2 regions of the Paenibacillus sp. FSL M8-0212 genome follow, and region 1 is predicted to be linked to the other one. Evidence: riboswitches for the same ligand, from Rfam matches in the RefSeq annotation. Region 1 holds a riboswitch; the other holds the start of a gene.
What was found. Region 1 has a riboswitch for glycine ahead of sdaAB (L-serine ammonia-lyase, iron-sulfur-dependent subunit beta). Riboswitches for the same ligand answer to the same signal wherever they lie in the genome.

Region 1 (8,085 bases):
TGTTGCCACAATCCGCCCCATGGAGGCATTCACTTCAGATACACACAGGGCATACGCCATGGCAAGTGCGGAAGCATCTCCTGAGCAAGTCTCACCCTTGCGAATGTACTCGGCCATTTTTTTACCGTCTCCACCTGTTAATCCACTGCGTGATGTTGTATCTTCCGTTAACCCTTTGCGTACCGCTTCCTTCATCACCTGATAATATTCAGACATCTGCTTCACAACATCCGCTTCCGGTGTATTGGTCTCCTGAACCTGCTCCTCGATCATCAGCTGAGCAATGGTTTTGGATTCCGCTGTACAGATCGTATTCAGTTCGTGCAAATGTTTAAACCGCATCCGAATCAACTCCTCTCTTCAAATCGATAACACGAATGTCTAACACATGGTCCAGCTCCTTTAGACGCTTGAGCATATCAGGATTAGGTACACCATCCATTTCCATCGCGGTAAGTGCTTCGCCATCACGGGCTTTCCGGTCCACCTGCATATAGCCGATGTTAACCCCGGATGAACTGATCGTGGACGTTACCGATGCAAGCACCCCTGCCTTGTCTGCATGTCGCAGAACGAGTGTTGGAAACTCACCACTAATCTGAACACGAAAATCATTCATCGCATGCACCGATACACTGCCACCACCAATGGATGCACCGATTAAGGAGCAGGCACGTTCTCCATGCCACAACTCAATTTTGACCGTATTCGGATGAGGAGCAGGCAGGCCACTTGTATAAAACTCAACCTCCATGCCTGCTTCCTCTGCGTATTGCTCTGCATCCGGGATACGTGGATCGTCTGTGACATAGTCCAAAAGACCGCCGATCAGTGCCAGATCTGTTCCGTGCCCCTGATACGTGTCAGCGAATGAACCGTATAACGTCAGCCGGGCACGATCTGGCTTACATCCCAGCCACTGACGAGCGATTCTTCCTAACCTTGCCGCACCAGCTGTATGTGAACTTGAAGGCCCCGTCATGGACGGACCAATAATTGAGAAAACATCTTTAAATCGCACCTTTTAACCCTCCATTATTAATCATGATTCATATTTGTAAAATGTATTCGTCATTTCGATCCAGGAGTTCCATCCACAATGTCCCCTTATTTAGGGGGTATGATGACATCAAAAAAGGACAGAAGAAGGCCTCAGGCCCTCTCTCTGTCCTCGATACCTGAGAGTTTCACGATCAGCAGTGTCTCACGACAAGGTGCATTGCCTGCGATTACAGACAAGTTCACCGGTCTGACTGATCATATACCCCTTGGGTGGCGCAGTTCGCGCACTCTCCAGAGTTGCGTCCAACGATGGTACATTTACCTGAGAGATTAACCACTGCGCCGGGTGCGTAGCAGCTTGCTCCTTCGGTGCCTGAGCACTAGCCATTGTGCTCGGCTAACCCAGGACTCTCCCGCTCGTTATCATCCGCTTATATTCACTTCCTCGTTCAACTCACATCGAACGTGTGTCTTCTGTTCTATTGGATCATATCTGGTACATATACTTACAGATTAATATGCTACACATTATATGTCAATAAAAGTGACGTATAATTACCATCTTTATCAACTCATTAGGAATGATTAGGCAGCTTCAATTCATTTATCCAAGCTTGAAGCTTCTCTTTCGTCCATCCTTCGTTCTCACCCATGATGGAGTACCGCAAGCCATTCTCACTCCATGATATGTTCCGAATGCTCTTCATATATGAACCCTCGGTGTTACGAACCTTAATCTTGGCTTCATCCGGCATTAGTGTATCGTCCACATTTTCTTCCGGCATCTTGAATACCGTCAGGCTGACTTCTACCTTGTCGTTACTTACATAATACAAGGTTACTTCATCTCTGCTCAGCTCACCGCGCAATGTAGACATTTCGATCCGTGATAGTTCGAATTCTCCACTCATGTCCTGTAGGAACGGCTGTTCCAACGCTTTTTCCGCTTCCTCTAGAGTCACTTCGGAATTCTGCATCATATCGTTCAAGTCCTTCACATCGACCTCCTTAGGGATGTCAATTACGAAAGTATCCTTTGTGAATTCAGGGTCATACTGAATCGGATCATAGACCATTTCTGATTTTCCATCCCCATACGCGCTGTTTACTTTGACAATCATCCACGTTTTGGGATCTACCCAATACTCTGAAGATATGGAGAATGCGCCTTCTTCTTTTGGTGTCAATTCAATATGAATGACGTCCTGTCCATGAAGTTTCTCCTGTCCCATCATATTCACATCATGCGTAGTACGTAACCGCTCTAGTTGATCGAGCAATATTTGCTTCTGGGTTTGATTAGGTTGTTGTGACACGGATGATGCATCCATGGAATATGCTGCCCCTGTTTCTTTTTCATATATGATGATCTTCTTTCCATCATTAACTGCGTAACTGACATTGCCATTCTCTGATGTTTCCGTGCGCTTTCGTCCGGTTTCACCATCTACCCATTCCTTAATTTGCATCGTGTTAGTCAGCTTGTCATCCGCCCATATCTTCATCACACCTTCCGCATAATACGAGGCGGGTTCTGTTTCTGCTGAGACAACCTTCTCAATCATCTCATCTCCTGACATAGCCAGCATATCCTTCTCCGCGCAACCTCCAAGCAGGGCGCCTGCCAACACAGCAGTACCCAGCATCATCCATCCTTTTTTCATCATCTTATCCACCCTCTCTGCGTTTACATTCTCCATGTTCAGGCAATCGGCATGCTGCCAGCGTTCCATATCCTTCGTATGACCACATGCGCATATCCCCTCCGTGCTTTATTGCAACCCGTTTGGCTATACTCAATCCCAATCCCGAACCACCTGCATACGTCTTCTCCTCCTGATTCTGGTGTTGAACATAGGGTTCGAAGATACGAATGAGCTGTTCCTCAGGAATAGCAGGACCTTCGTTTTGTACTATGATCAATGTTGCTCCAGCCCTGTAGTTATCCAATTCAGCTCTAAGCGAAGGAATAATCCATTCAGGAAGCTCCCAATCTGAAGCAATAACCCCTAGTCCCATTACACCGTTCGTCCTTGTGTGGCGTAGTGCATTATTTATCAGATTATCTGTCAGGCGCATCAGTTGTTCGGGATGAACTCGGTACAGTTGATCTGTGCGGACATCCATCTTCACGTCAATCTGACCACGCTCGGCAAGTCCCTCATAGCTCCCAAGCAGCATATCAAAAAACTCTTCACCTTCCACCTTAACCATGGCCATCTCCGATTCACTGGAACCCAGCGCCGTATACATCTCAAGTTCACTAATCATCTGTTTCATCCGCTCCACATTTCCGAGCAGCACATCCTGATATTCCTGCCTTTCAAGGCGTTTCAGTTGACGATCACCGTTAAGTACTTCCGTATAGGCACTAATGGACATCAACGGTGTTTTCAGATCATGGGATAACGAGGCGATCATGAGCTCTTTTTCTTTTTGCTCCCTCTCCACATCGGCCTGAGTATGTCTGATCTTGTTTTGCATTGCATCAAACTGTTGGAGCAAGATGCCCATTTCATCATGACGAACAGGTACCTCATCCGTAGCAGCCTCTCCCCGTGCAAAAGCATCCATTCGTTCTATAAGATATTTCATCGGCCGAAAGAGCTTTCGAGATAGCAACCACAGCACTGTTCCGTATAACAGGATAAAGAAAGTAGCAGCGAGACCCATGACCCAGGTAGTCCGCAAGGAAATGCCTTCTAGCCAATCTCCACGCAGCATGACGATTTCGTAAATGCCGACCAACTCACCTTTTTCCCACACGGGTTTCTTCAACGAGAATGTACGATGACGAATCTGTAAGTTGTACAAATTACGATACAGCTCCGCCCCCCCAACGGTGTAAGCTCCAGCAGACCATGTACTCCCCCCTGATGTGTACACCCGAATCCCTGTTGGTAAATACAGATCAAAGTTCACCCGACCATTCTCCAATTCGGAGAGTGCAGCGAAAACATCAGGCGAGTGCAGCTGGTACAGTCCCGGGTCAGATAAAGCCAGTTCAATAGGAGCCAATTGTCTGGACAACTCTACATATTCTGTTACGGCACGCTGATCATTGTAATAGTTATACAGGGAGTACAGCGCCCACCCAGCAGCGACAGGCAGCAGCATTACAATGAGGAAGGCAAGCATTAACCAGTACTTCAACTTCATTCCTCAGGCTCCCCCACGAACCGGTAACCACTGCCCCACACCGTCTGAATCCAGCGTGGATGATGGGGCTCGTCACCAAGCTTGGCCCGAAGGCTCTTCACATGAACTGTGACTGTACTCGAGTTCCCCGCCTCTGGCTGACTCCAGACATGTTCATACAATTCCGCCTTGGTAAACACCCGGCCCGGATGAGAAGCAAGCAGTGTGAGCAAAGCCCACTCCTTGTTGGTTAATGCCACATGTTCTCCATGAACCTGTGCGCGCTGATTCAAATAATCAATCGATAACCCATCGTTATACTGTCTATCTGTCGAATCCGGCTCTACGCCCTGATATCTGCGGTACCTATTCAGATGAGATTTAATGCGAGCTGTAAGTTCCGTTAGACTGAAGGGCTTCGTAATATAATCGTCAGCTCCCAGCCCAAGCCCCCTGACTTTGCTCTCTTCCTCGATTCGAGCACTCATCATGAGCAGCGGAACATCGCTGATCAGTCTAATGTTTTTGCATACCGTGAACCCATCCATTTCCGGCAGCATCAGATCCAACAAGACTAATTGATAGGTTCCCTCCCTAAAGTCTTCCCAGCTCTCCAAACCGCTTGATGCCCAAGTTACCCCATAACCCTCATGACGTAGATGATCTCTCAAAATACGGGCAATCTCCGGATCATCCTCCACCAGCAATATATTCTCGCTGTCTCTCATCGCTGCTTCATCCTCCCATGACTATATTGTAGCTAAGAAAAGTTGACTCTCCTCAGAGTTTATACTTTCTTCATAAATGTCCATTACGATCGTTATCTAATGCATGCAAAAAGAGCACCCCGATTGTTCAGGACGCCCAGGTAATATTCACAATCTTAATCCTAAGTTATAGCTCATAGAAAAGGAAACACCTCACAATTCGTAGAAGATACTCTTGTTCTGTACATAAGGTCTGCAATACTTGCTGCATAGCTTCGGCATGCGATCTTTCATCCATTCGTGCCTCGACTCATTCGCCATCTGAAAGGCATAATAACCCAGTGTAAAGATCAACATGAACCCTTCCATTAATCGGATATCACGATCCGTCAGTGGCGCGATCGGTTTGGTATAACCGGATAAGAATATGTCACGTTCCTCCCGATTAAACATAAGTGCTGCCCCTCCGGCATCAAAAAGATAATAACCATAACCGTGTAGACAAAAATCAATCATGGATATCCCCTGATCCGTTATCAGCAGATTGTTGCGAGTAATATCCCCATGAATGATCCCCCATGTCCCTGCGTGCTGCGGGTATGTTTCTAACTGCTCATTAATGTTCTCAAACGTCTCACGAAGCAGATCAAAGTCTTCCGTTGTAAAAATCCCCAGTCGGACGCCTTCCTCTAGCTGCCCTAGCATGAACAAGTTCTCATGGCTATTGCCATATGCCGGGCGCACCTTTGTTCGATCTGTCTGATTCTGCTCACGCCCATATTGATGAAGCATCTGCAGTTGTGCCCCAAGATCATAGATCTGCTCCGTTGTCAGGCGTTCTCCCTGCTGGATGTCCCTTCCCTCAATCCACTCCAGTACTGTACAGCAGATTTCTTTACCCGCTTCACTTTTCCATACCGTGACCCAGTCTCCCGATACATTCCGTACCGGATGCTGCACGCGCAATGCCGTCGTTGCATTTAACTCATGAAGCAGGTTCATCTCTGCCTCCAACGCAGGAAGCGTATGCTGAATGCCGGTCATACTTGCATATGCGGCTTGATGGATACGTAACAGATACTTCTGCCCGCTTGCTTCATCAACGACATGATACGTCAGATTCTCATTATGACGAATATATGAAACGACAGGTTTCTCAATAGCGTAGTTCTGTATAATCTGAGCTGCCATATGGTCGTAAGACATCTGATCCGTAGTGATTATCAGCATCTCCTTCGAAGTCATGTAAACGTTCTCTTCACACTAAATATCGTAGCATAATGTTTATCCCGCATACAGAAAATCCCACTAAAATTATAAATTAAAAAAGCACAACCCCCGAACAACCGTCCAGGCATTGTGCTTTCTTTTGTCTCTATTATTTCTTTATCTCTCTGTCTATTAATCTATGTTACACTCCATGATCCAATTAACCGAAACGTCCCATAATGTATTCTTGCGTCAGACGATTGTCCGGGTTCGTGAAAATATGCTCTGTATCCCCGTGCTCAATCATGCTTCCCAGATAGAAATAAGCTGTATAATCTGAGATGCGTGCCGCCTGCTGCATGTTATGGGTAACAATAACAATCCGCAGCTCCTTCTTGAGCTCGGTAATCAACTCTTCAACTTTACCCGTAGATACCGGGTCAAGTGCAGATGCCGGCTCATCGAGCAGCAGAATCTGTGGTTCAACAGACAAAGCGCGAGCGATACATAGGCGCTGCTGTTGTCCGCCAGAGAGAGACAGAGCTGACTCATGCAGTCTGTCTTTTACTTCGTCCCAGAGCGCAGCACGACGCAAACTTTTTTCCACAATTTCATCCAGTGCCTTCTTACTCTTCGTACCGCGGTAGCGGGGGCCAAACGCGATATTGTTGTAGATGGACTTATGAAAAGGGTTCGGCTTCTGCCACACCATGCCAATCTTCTGGCGAAGCTTGATTACATCGGTTCCAGGCTCATTCAGATCGTTACCGTCCATCCAGATATGTCCCTCTGTACGGGAACCGGCAATCTCGTCGTTCATCCGGTTCAGCGACCGGAGGAACGTAGATTTACCGCAACCAGACGGCCCAATAAGAGCCGTTACGCTTGCTTCAGGAAACGTCAGGCTAATCTGCTTGACCGCCTGGAAATGTCCATAATATATGCTTAACTGTTCCGTACCAAAAGGTATGGCCATGTTGGTTCCTCCTTATTTCGAAGCTGTCATGCGGCGGAATACAACCCGACCGATCCAGCGTGCACTTAGATTGAACGCCAGCACGAGAATGACAAGCACGGCGGATGCCCCTGCTGCCACTTCTTTGGAATCTGGTCCAATACCTTCACTATTCACTTTCCAGATATGGACAGCAAGTGTCTCTGCCGGACGGAAAGGATTAAGTGGTGACCTTGGACTCGTCGGATTCCAATCTGTAAAGTCCAATGGTGGACTACTCATACCTGCGGTGAACATCAGCGCGGCTGCTTCACCGAAGATCCGGCCCGATGCCAGGATCGTACCCGTAATCAAGCTCGGCAATGCCACAGGCAGCAGAATGGAAGTGATAATCTTCCACTTGGACAGTCCAAGCGCCAGACCTGCTTCCTTCTGTTCCTTCGGAACGGCCCGGAAGGCCTGCTCCGTTGTCCGTACCATCAGTGGCAAGTTAAAGATCGCCAGAGCCAAGGCACCCGAGATCAGGGAGAAACCAAGACCAAATTGATTTACTAGCAGCAAGAGACCAAACAAACCGATAACGATGGATGGGAATGATGACAATACTTCAACGACCAGACGAATGAAGCTGGTAATCTTGCCTGGTTTGGCGTATTCCGCCATGTAAATCCCGCCACCCCATCCGAGTGGAATGGTAACAATCAAGGTCAGGACAAGCAAGAATACGGAGTTGAAGAGCTGTGGACCAATCCCGCCGCCACCCTTAAGCAACTGTGGTGCGCTTGTCAGGAAGTTCCAACTGATATGTCCAATACCTCTATACATGATAAAACCAAGCAGACCGAGCAATAGAATAACAATGAACAGGGCCAGTACAACGATAACGGATGTTGCAATTTTATCTACCGTCTTTGCCTTCATTTTCATACCCGGTTTCTCCTTTCAAGCAGGCGAACCAGAATGACGAAGACAAATGTCATCACCAGCAGGACAAGCGCCATACTCCACAGTGCATTGTTATGAACAGAACCCATCGTGGTGTTACCCATGCTGAGTGTAATAACACTTGTTAAT
Region 2 (8,085 bases), 2.2 Mb from region 1:
GATATCACTACCCACGATGACCCCGATGGTCATAATGGCACCCACGACACCACCACGCTGACCATGCACCATCGTACCACCGGTGTAACCAATTAACAGTGGCAGCAAATATTTGATCATCGGATCGACTAGCTGCGCAAGCGTCTCGTTAGGGAACCAGCCTGTTGGAATGAACAGAGCCGTAATTAATCCCCAGGCAATAAACGCTCCCATATTCGGCATGACCATACCACTCAGGAATCGGCCAAAACGCTGAACACCTACCCGTAGCCCACCTTTGGAATTGGACGATTGGTCCAAATTACTCATTGTATTATCCTCCTTGGATCAAGTGATTATGATTTATGAAAGGGGTATCATTTCTCCCCTGCTGTAATCCTAAGCGAGAATGCTCTCCTGTTCAATCAAATGAAAGCGTACTTTCGTCATGAACAATGATGACAACATTAGGTTATGTAATCGTTTTAATTGATGCATAATGTCTGAACCCACTGGTACACAAGGCTTTTTTTGCCTATGACTTTTATCATTTCCAAAATCAATTTCTAACCTATAGCTTGGTCTAGTCAGGCGATTCACATCCACAATCTGCTTCAATCCGCATTGGAAACCATTCTCGGAAAGCACAAAAAACCTGTGCAAGCCTCAGGCTCACACAGGTCGAAACAATATAAAGTTCATTTCAATTTATGATAAAATGTATGTTAATAAGTACAAGTTCGTTGATACTATTCTTCCGTATGTTTACGATACGCGTCTGCATTCATCAATGTAGACAATGCTGCTGTCAGATCTCCCTCAACACGGATTTCAATCATCCAGCCTTCCTCGTATGGAGAGCTGTTGACAAGTTCAGGGGAGTCCTGCAACGAATCATTCACTGCAATAATTGAACCAGTGACGGGAGAAAACAAGTCCGAAACCGTTTTGACCGATTCGATCGTTCCAATGCTGTCCTCTGCTTTTACATTGGTTTCAAGGTCAGGCAATTCCACAAACACAATGTCACCCAGCTGATGCTGCGCGAACTCGGTAATGCCAATACGTACAGTATCCTCCCCTACGGTTTGCACCCATTCGTGCTCTTCACTGTACAGGAAATCACTTTTCAATTCGCTCATCGATATCCGCCTCGCTTTTCATTAATGAGTACATGCGTTCTTTGACCTTAACCTTTTTCCCAGAACATAGCGTATGATATTTATGAATCAAATGTCAAGATACCTCACAATTTATTTGCTGAACACCTCTAAATCCTGTAACCCGATTACACTCTTTCTTCATATACTGGTGAACATTACAATAGTAAGCGCAGTCTTTTTAAATACACGAACAATAATATTTAAGATAAATTAAATATTCGGTTTTTAGTTATGATCTATGACATCGTTCTTGACATCGGCAGTGGATTCACGTTTTAATGAGAGGAGTAAATGTGTTTATTGGACTATGTTATACCCGCGGATGAATGTAAAGGGAGAGATTACCCGTGACACCCGATTCGGGATGTACATGAGGTAACGCCGAAGGAGTAAACCACCGATAAGCGGGGGTGAATCTCTCAGGCAAAAGGACTTTTACGGGACGCAACTCTGGAGAGCATCTATTCGCCCTGTGCGGGCGTTATGATCACCCAAGGGGAAACCTGCTGCACAACGCAGCGGGGTAACTCTCAGGTACAAGGGACAGAGCCTTAGAATACAGCGTGCTACTTGGCATGCCGATTCTTTGGCCTGTCCTTTTCCTTTTTCCCAAAAAACGAAAAACAGGATGTAGAACGGCGCTGCCATAGCTGCCTTACCATACTTATGTGATGAAAATATCTAGCGGAAAAATGTAAAAATACCATGGTTCATTGATCCACGATTGTATATCCGGCCGGTTGACGGCCCATGACGAGGTGATTTGATGTCCGATTTGCTTAGAACACCACTCTTCCCACTGTATCAGCAATACGAAGGCGTACGGTGCATTGATTTTGGAGGCTGGGAGCTTCCAGTGCAATTTAGCGGAATCCAGAAAGAACATGAAGCGGTGCGTGAGCGTGCTGGACTGTTTGATGTATCCCATATGGGCGAATTCACAGTACAGGGTGAGCAGGCTGAAGTTTTTTTGCAACAAATGATGACCAATGATGTGACCACGCTCGTTCCGGGTCAAGCCCAGTACACCCTGATGTGTTACCCAGATGGCGGTGTGGTGGATGATCTGCTCGTGTATAAGCTGGAAGATCAGCATTACATGCTCGTTGTTAATGCCTCCAACATCGACAAGGATTGGGCGTGGCTACAAGAGCACTTGATCCCTGGCGTAAGCATGACTAACGATTCGGAGCAGACGGCGCTGCTCGCCTTGCAAGGTCCACTGGCTGTAGACATTATCGGGAAAGTTACAGATACGGATGTATCCACGATTGAACCGTTTCGTTTTGTGCAGGATGCCGAAGTCTGTGGAGTAAAATTGCTGTTGTCCCGTACCGGTTATACCGGTGAAGATGGCTTTGAACTATATGTACCTGCGGACCAGGCTGCTGAGGTGTGGAATGGATTAATGCAAGCTGGTGAAGGTTACGGACTGGTACCAACCGGACTTGGTGCCCGGGATACACTACGATTTGAAGCGAAGCTCCCCCTGTATGGACAGGAATTGTCGGCAACCATCTCTCCGCTCGAAGCTGGCGTAGGCATGTTTGTGAAGCTGAATGCCGGACCTTTTATCGGATACGAAGCCTTGTTACAGCAAAAAACTGACGGGCCTGCCCGCAAACTGGTCGGCATCGAAGTGCTGGAGCGTGGTATTCCCCGGCCCCACTATCCGATTTACGCCGAAGGCGTACAGATTGGTGAAGTTACTACAGGCACACAATCACCTACATTGAAGCGTAATCTGGGGCTTGCCCTCATCGACAGCAAATACGCTGCGCTGGGAACCCCGCTGGAGATTGAGATCCGCGGCAAGAAACTAAAAGCCGAGGTCGTGAAGACCCCTTTTCATAAACGGACACGTACGTCGAAGACACCTACTCAAGGAGCTGATCAAGCATGAGCAAGCACCGTTACATTCCCATGACTGAGCAAGATCAGAGCGCCATGCTCGCAACCATCGGTGTGGATACGCTGGAGGATCTGTTTCAGGACATTCCAAAAGAGATCCGTTATCAGGGCGAGCTGCCCGTATCCTCCAAACTTGATGAATATGCGCTGACACGTCACATGTCCAAACAAGCTGGTGCCAACTCCAATTTCGAAACACACGCCAGCTTCCTCGGCGCAGGCATATATGATCATCATGTTCCTTCCGTCATCAATCATGTCATTTCCCGTTCCGAGTTCTACACTGCCTACACACCTTATCAGCCTGAGATCAGCCAAGGTGAACTACAGGCCATTTTCGAATTTCAATCCTACATCTGTGAATTAACAGGTATGGCTGTAGCCAATGCCAGCATGTATGACGGCGCAACTGCCTTTGCAGAAGCAGGTAATCTGGCCGCAGCAGCAACACGTCGCAAACAGCTTATCGTATCCCGTACCGTTCATCCGGAAGCCCGTCAGGTATTGCAGGCGTATGCGCACGGATTGAGCCTCGAGATTGTTGAGATTGGTTATAAGGATGGCGTCACTGATTGGGATGCCCTGCAAGCCGCCATATCGGACGATACCGCTGCTGTCATGATCCAGAGTCCAAACTTCTTTGGTGCTGTGGAAAATGTAAAACAAGCGGCTGACCTCGTGCATGCGCACAAAGGCCTGCTCGTTGTAAGTGCTAACCCGCTATCGCTGGGTCTGCTGGAAGCCCCAGGCAAGCTGGGTGCCGACATCGTTGTTGGCGATGCGCAGCCCCTCGGTATCGCCGCTTCACTCGGCGGCCCGACATGCGGATATTTCGCCGTATCCCAGCCTCATATGCGCCGAATTCCTGGCCGAATTGTAGGCCAGACAACCGATCGCAATGGCAAACGTGGATTTGTACTCACACTGCAAGCACGTGAGCAGCATATCCGCCGCGAAAAGGCGACCTCCAATATCTGTTCCAACCAGGCTTTGCTCGCGCTTAGCGCATCTGTATATATGTCCATCATGGGTAAACAGGGCATGATCGATGTCGCGGATCTGAATTTGCAAAAGAGTCATTACACCCTGAATACATTAACTGCGATTCCTCGAGTTGGCCTTACTTTTAATGCACCAACATTTAATGAGTTTGTGATTAAACTTCCTGAAGGAACAGACTTGGATACTCTTCAGTTGAAACTGCTGGATGCAGGCTTTATTGGTGGCTACGAACTCGGACGTGATTATCCGGAGCTTGCCGGACATATGCTGATTGCTGTTACGGAACGGCGCACTAAGGAAGAGATTGACGAATTCGCACGAGCATTGGAGGGATCACTGTGACTCAGGAAACGACGACGACAACGACAACATCGGTACAAGGACAATCGGTAACAGGTACCTCTTTCTCCACTTCGGCTCAATCTGAGACAGATACAACATTCAGTGCACAGACCTTATCTCCTGCTCCGGAACAATCATTGATTTTTGAACTCAGCAGCCCTGGACGTGTCGCTTATTCCTTGCCAGAATGTGATGTTCCTCGTCAGGCTGCCGATACGTTGATTCCCCGGGAAATGCTCCGTTCGGAAGCAGCAGCACTGCCGGAAGTGTTTGAGGTAGATGTTATTCGACACTATACTGCGTTGTCCCGCCGGAACTTTGGCGTAGATAACGGATTCTATCCACTGGGCTCTTGTACGATGAAATACAATCCAAAGATTAATGAGGATGTTGCCCGTTATAATGGATTCGCCAAAATCCATCCTTACCAGCATGAATCCAGCATTCAAGGTGCACTTGAATTGTTATATACGTTGCAGAACGACCTTGCAGGTCTGACAGGTATGGACGCTGTAACCCTGCAACCAGCCGCTGGTGCCCATGGAGAATGGACTGGACTTATGATGATTCGTGCCTACCACGAAGGTCGTGGCGAACAACGTACCAAAGTCATCGTACCCGATTCATCTCACGGGACCAACCCGGCAAGCGCAACCGTTGCAGGATTTGAAACTGTGACGATTCCATCCCGCGCAGACGGACTGGTCGATCTGGACGCACTCCGTGCAGCCGTCGGTTCCGATACGGCAGCATTGATGCTGACAAACCCGAATACACTTGGTTTGTTCGAGAAAGATATCCAGGAGATTGCATCCATCGTACATCAGGCTGGTGGCTTGTTGTATTACGATGGCGCGAACTCCAATGCCATTATGGGCATTACCCGGCCGGGTGATATGGGCTTTGACGTGGTGCATCTGAACTTGCACAAAACGATGAGCACGCCTCATGGCGGTGGTGGACCTGGCGCCGGACCAGTCGGTGTGAAGAGCCGTTTGATCCCGTTCCTGCCTAAACCGATGGTGATCAAGAATGATGATGGTGTATATTCACTGGACCGTGAAGGCAATCAATCCATTGGCCGGGTGAAAGCATACTACGGCAACTTCGGTATTCTGGTACGCGCGTATGCCTACATTCGTACCTATGGACCGGAAGGTTTGCGCCGTGTCTCTGAATGTGCGGTACTGAATGCCAACTATATGATGGCACGTCTCGCACCTTACTACGAGATTCCATATCCAGGTGTATGCAAACATGAATTCGTCATGTCTGGTCGGGGATTGAAGCAGTATGGTGTGCGTACACTGGATGTTGCCAAACGATTGCTTGATTTTGGATATCACCCGCCTACGGTGTACTTCCCGCTCAACGTGGAGGAATGCATCATGATCGAACCGACGGAAACCGAAAGCAAAGAAACACTGGATGGGTTTATTGATACGATGATACGGATTGCCAAAGAAGCGGAAGAGACACCTGAGTTGGTACTGAACGCACCTTATGGTACACCGGTCACTCGTCTTGATGAGACTACCGCAGCCCGCAAACCTGTACTGAACTGCGCTTGCAGTTAATTAAATCATTGTTAATACGAAAGCTCTTGCTGATGTTCTAATCAGCAAGAGCTTTTTGTGTTGCCTTCCCCTTTAAAGATGCCACTCTTACAGCTCACCATCATCCTGTTAGAACATGTCTCAAACGAAGGCAAGCTATAGTCCGATGTATACCAGTGTCCGAATCACATTATCCTGTTCATAACAAAAAAAGCCGATATCCACATGAATCGCGGATACCGGCAAAATCGCTGCATCAATGCAGCTCATTATCGGAAAAAGAAAAACCTCAAATCCGGAGGAAACCCCGGCAAAATTACGCTTTAATGCTTTGAACCAATTCAACGACTTGTTCAGCCGTTTGCATATCCAGAGCTTTAGCAGCCAGTTCCTGCATATCCGCACGGGACAGTTTGGTGATCTGACTACGAGCTGGCAGAATGGAAGTTGCGCTCATGCTGAACTCATCCAATCCAAGACCAAGCAACAATGGAATTGCTGTTTCGTCTCCTGCCATCTCACCACACATGCCAACCCATTTGCCTTCACGATGCGCTGCATCGATAACCATTTTAACCAAACGCAAAATGGCTGGGTTGTAAGGTTGGTACAGATAAGCCACTCGTTCGTTCATACGGTCAGCAGCCATTGTGTATTGAATCAGATCGTTCGTTCCGATACTGAAGAAATCCACTTCTTTGGCAAATTGATCCGCCAGAACTGCAGTCGAAGGAATTTCGACCATGATTCCAAGTTGAATGCTGTCAGAAACAGCAATACCTTCAGCAACCAGCTTCTCTTTCTCTTCGAGCAAGACAGCTTTTGCTTCACGGAATTCACCAAGTGTTGCGATCATTGGGAACATGACACGCAGGTTTCCATGTACACTTGCACGAAGCAATGCACGCAATTGTGTACGGAATATATCCAGACGGTCCAGACACAGACGAACTGCGCGGAAGCCGAGGAATGGATTCATTTCTTTTGGCAGATCCAGGTATGGAAGCTCTTTGTCTCCGCCGATGTCGAGTGTACGAACAACGACAGGTTTGCCTTCCATTTTTTCCAGTACCGCTTTGTAAGCATTATACTGGATGTCTTCGGAAGGAAGCTTGTCTCTGCCCATGTAAAGGAACTCGGTACGGTACAGGCCTACAGCCTCGCCGCCATTCTCCAGAACACCCGTTACATCATTTGGTGTACCAATGTTGGCTGCAAGTTCAACATGAACGTTGTCCACTGTTACCGTTGGCTCATCACGAAGTTTTCTCCACTCTGCACGTTGTGCATCATACTGTTCCTGTTTGGCACGGTATTCAGCAATAACTTCATCAGTAGGGTTAACCAGTACGTGACCATCCAGACCATCAACAATAATCATATCGCCTTGTTTCGCCTGAGCCAAGATGTCCTTGGTTCCAACAACAGCTGGAATTTCAAGAGAGCGCGCCATGATCGCCGAGTGAGAAGTACGTCCACCAATGTTGGTTGCAAAACCTTTAACAAATTGGCGATTCAATTGAGCCGTGTCGGAAGGTGTTAGATCCTCCGCAAGCACGATCACTTCTTCATTGATCTCAGCCGGACTCATGAAGTCGATACCAAGCAAGTGATTTAGCACACGTTTGGTAACGTCACGCATATCTGCTGCACGTTCCTGCAGGTATGCACTCTTCATGTTCTCAAACATGGAGATAAATTGCGATGCCGTTTCGTTCAAAGCAAATTCTGCATTGATCATGTCATCCGCAATTCTAGCTTTAACCGGATCAATTAGTTCCGGGTCATTCAGAATGAGCAAATGCGAAGCAAAAATTTCAGCTTTTTTCTCGCCAAGCTCTTGTAAAGTACGCTCTTTGATCGCCTCAAGCTCAGCCTGGGATTTACCCAGAGCTGAGTCGAGTTTTGCGATCTCTGCGTCAACGTCGTTAATTTGGCGTTTTTCTACAGAGTAGTCAGGATGCTCCAAGATAAACGCCTTGGCGATAGCAATACCCGCCGAAGCCGCGATCCCGGAGACATTAAGCATTAATTTCGCCCAACCCTTCGTTAACCATAACGTCAGTCAAAGCTTGAAGAGCTTCAGCTTCGCCTTCGCCTTCAACGATGATGCTGATAGTGTCGCCTTGTTC

Region 2: it holds a riboswitch for glycine, as region 1 does, so the genes downstream of both, gcvT (glycine cleavage system aminomethyltransferase GcvT) here and sdaAB (L-serine ammonia-lyase, iron-sulfur-dependent subunit beta) in region 1, are expected to answer to the same signal.

Annotation. Positions count from the first base shown of each region.
Region 1 covers NZ_JBBORP010000001.1:1,951,568-1,959,652, forward strand. Annotated here, with positions in the region: gene sdaAA (L-serine ammonia-lyase, iron-sulfur-dependent, subunit alpha) at 1-342, opposite strand, end outside; gene sdaAB (L-serine ammonia-lyase, iron-sulfur-dependent subunit beta) at 332-1,021, opposite strand; glycine riboswitch at 1,164-1,299, opposite strand; glycine riboswitch at 1,304-1,428, opposite strand; gene MKX68_RS08580 (LolA family protein) at 1,578-2,735, opposite strand; gene MKX68_RS08585 (sensor histidine kinase) at 2,671-4,161, opposite strand; gene MKX68_RS08590 (response regulator transcription factor) at 4,158-4,868, opposite strand; gene MKX68_RS08595 (phosphotransferase enzyme family protein) at 5,061-6,053, opposite strand; gene pstB (phosphate ABC transporter ATP-binding protein PstB) at 6,277-7,032, opposite strand; gene pstA (phosphate ABC transporter permease PstA) at 7,045-7,932, opposite strand; gene pstC (phosphate ABC transporter permease subunit PstC) at 7,935-8,085, opposite strand, start outside.
Region 2 covers NZ_JBBORP010000001.1:4,143,414-4,151,498, reverse strand. Annotated here, with positions in the region: gene MKX68_RS18340 (PTS mannitol transporter subunit IICB) at 1-309, opposite strand, end outside; gene gcvH (glycine cleavage system protein GcvH) at 729-1,121, opposite strand; glycine riboswitch at 1,465-1,587, shown strand; glycine riboswitch at 1,591-1,691, shown strand; gene gcvT (glycine cleavage system aminomethyltransferase GcvT) at 1,909-3,045, shown strand; gene gcvPA (aminomethyl-transferring glycine dehydrogenase subunit GcvPA) at 3,042-4,397, shown strand; gene gcvPB (aminomethyl-transferring glycine dehydrogenase subunit GcvPB) at 4,535-5,974, shown strand; gene ptsP (phosphoenolpyruvate--protein phosphotransferase) at 6,270-7,982, opposite strand; gene MKX68_RS18310 (HPr family phosphocarrier protein) at 7,975-8,085, opposite strand, start outside.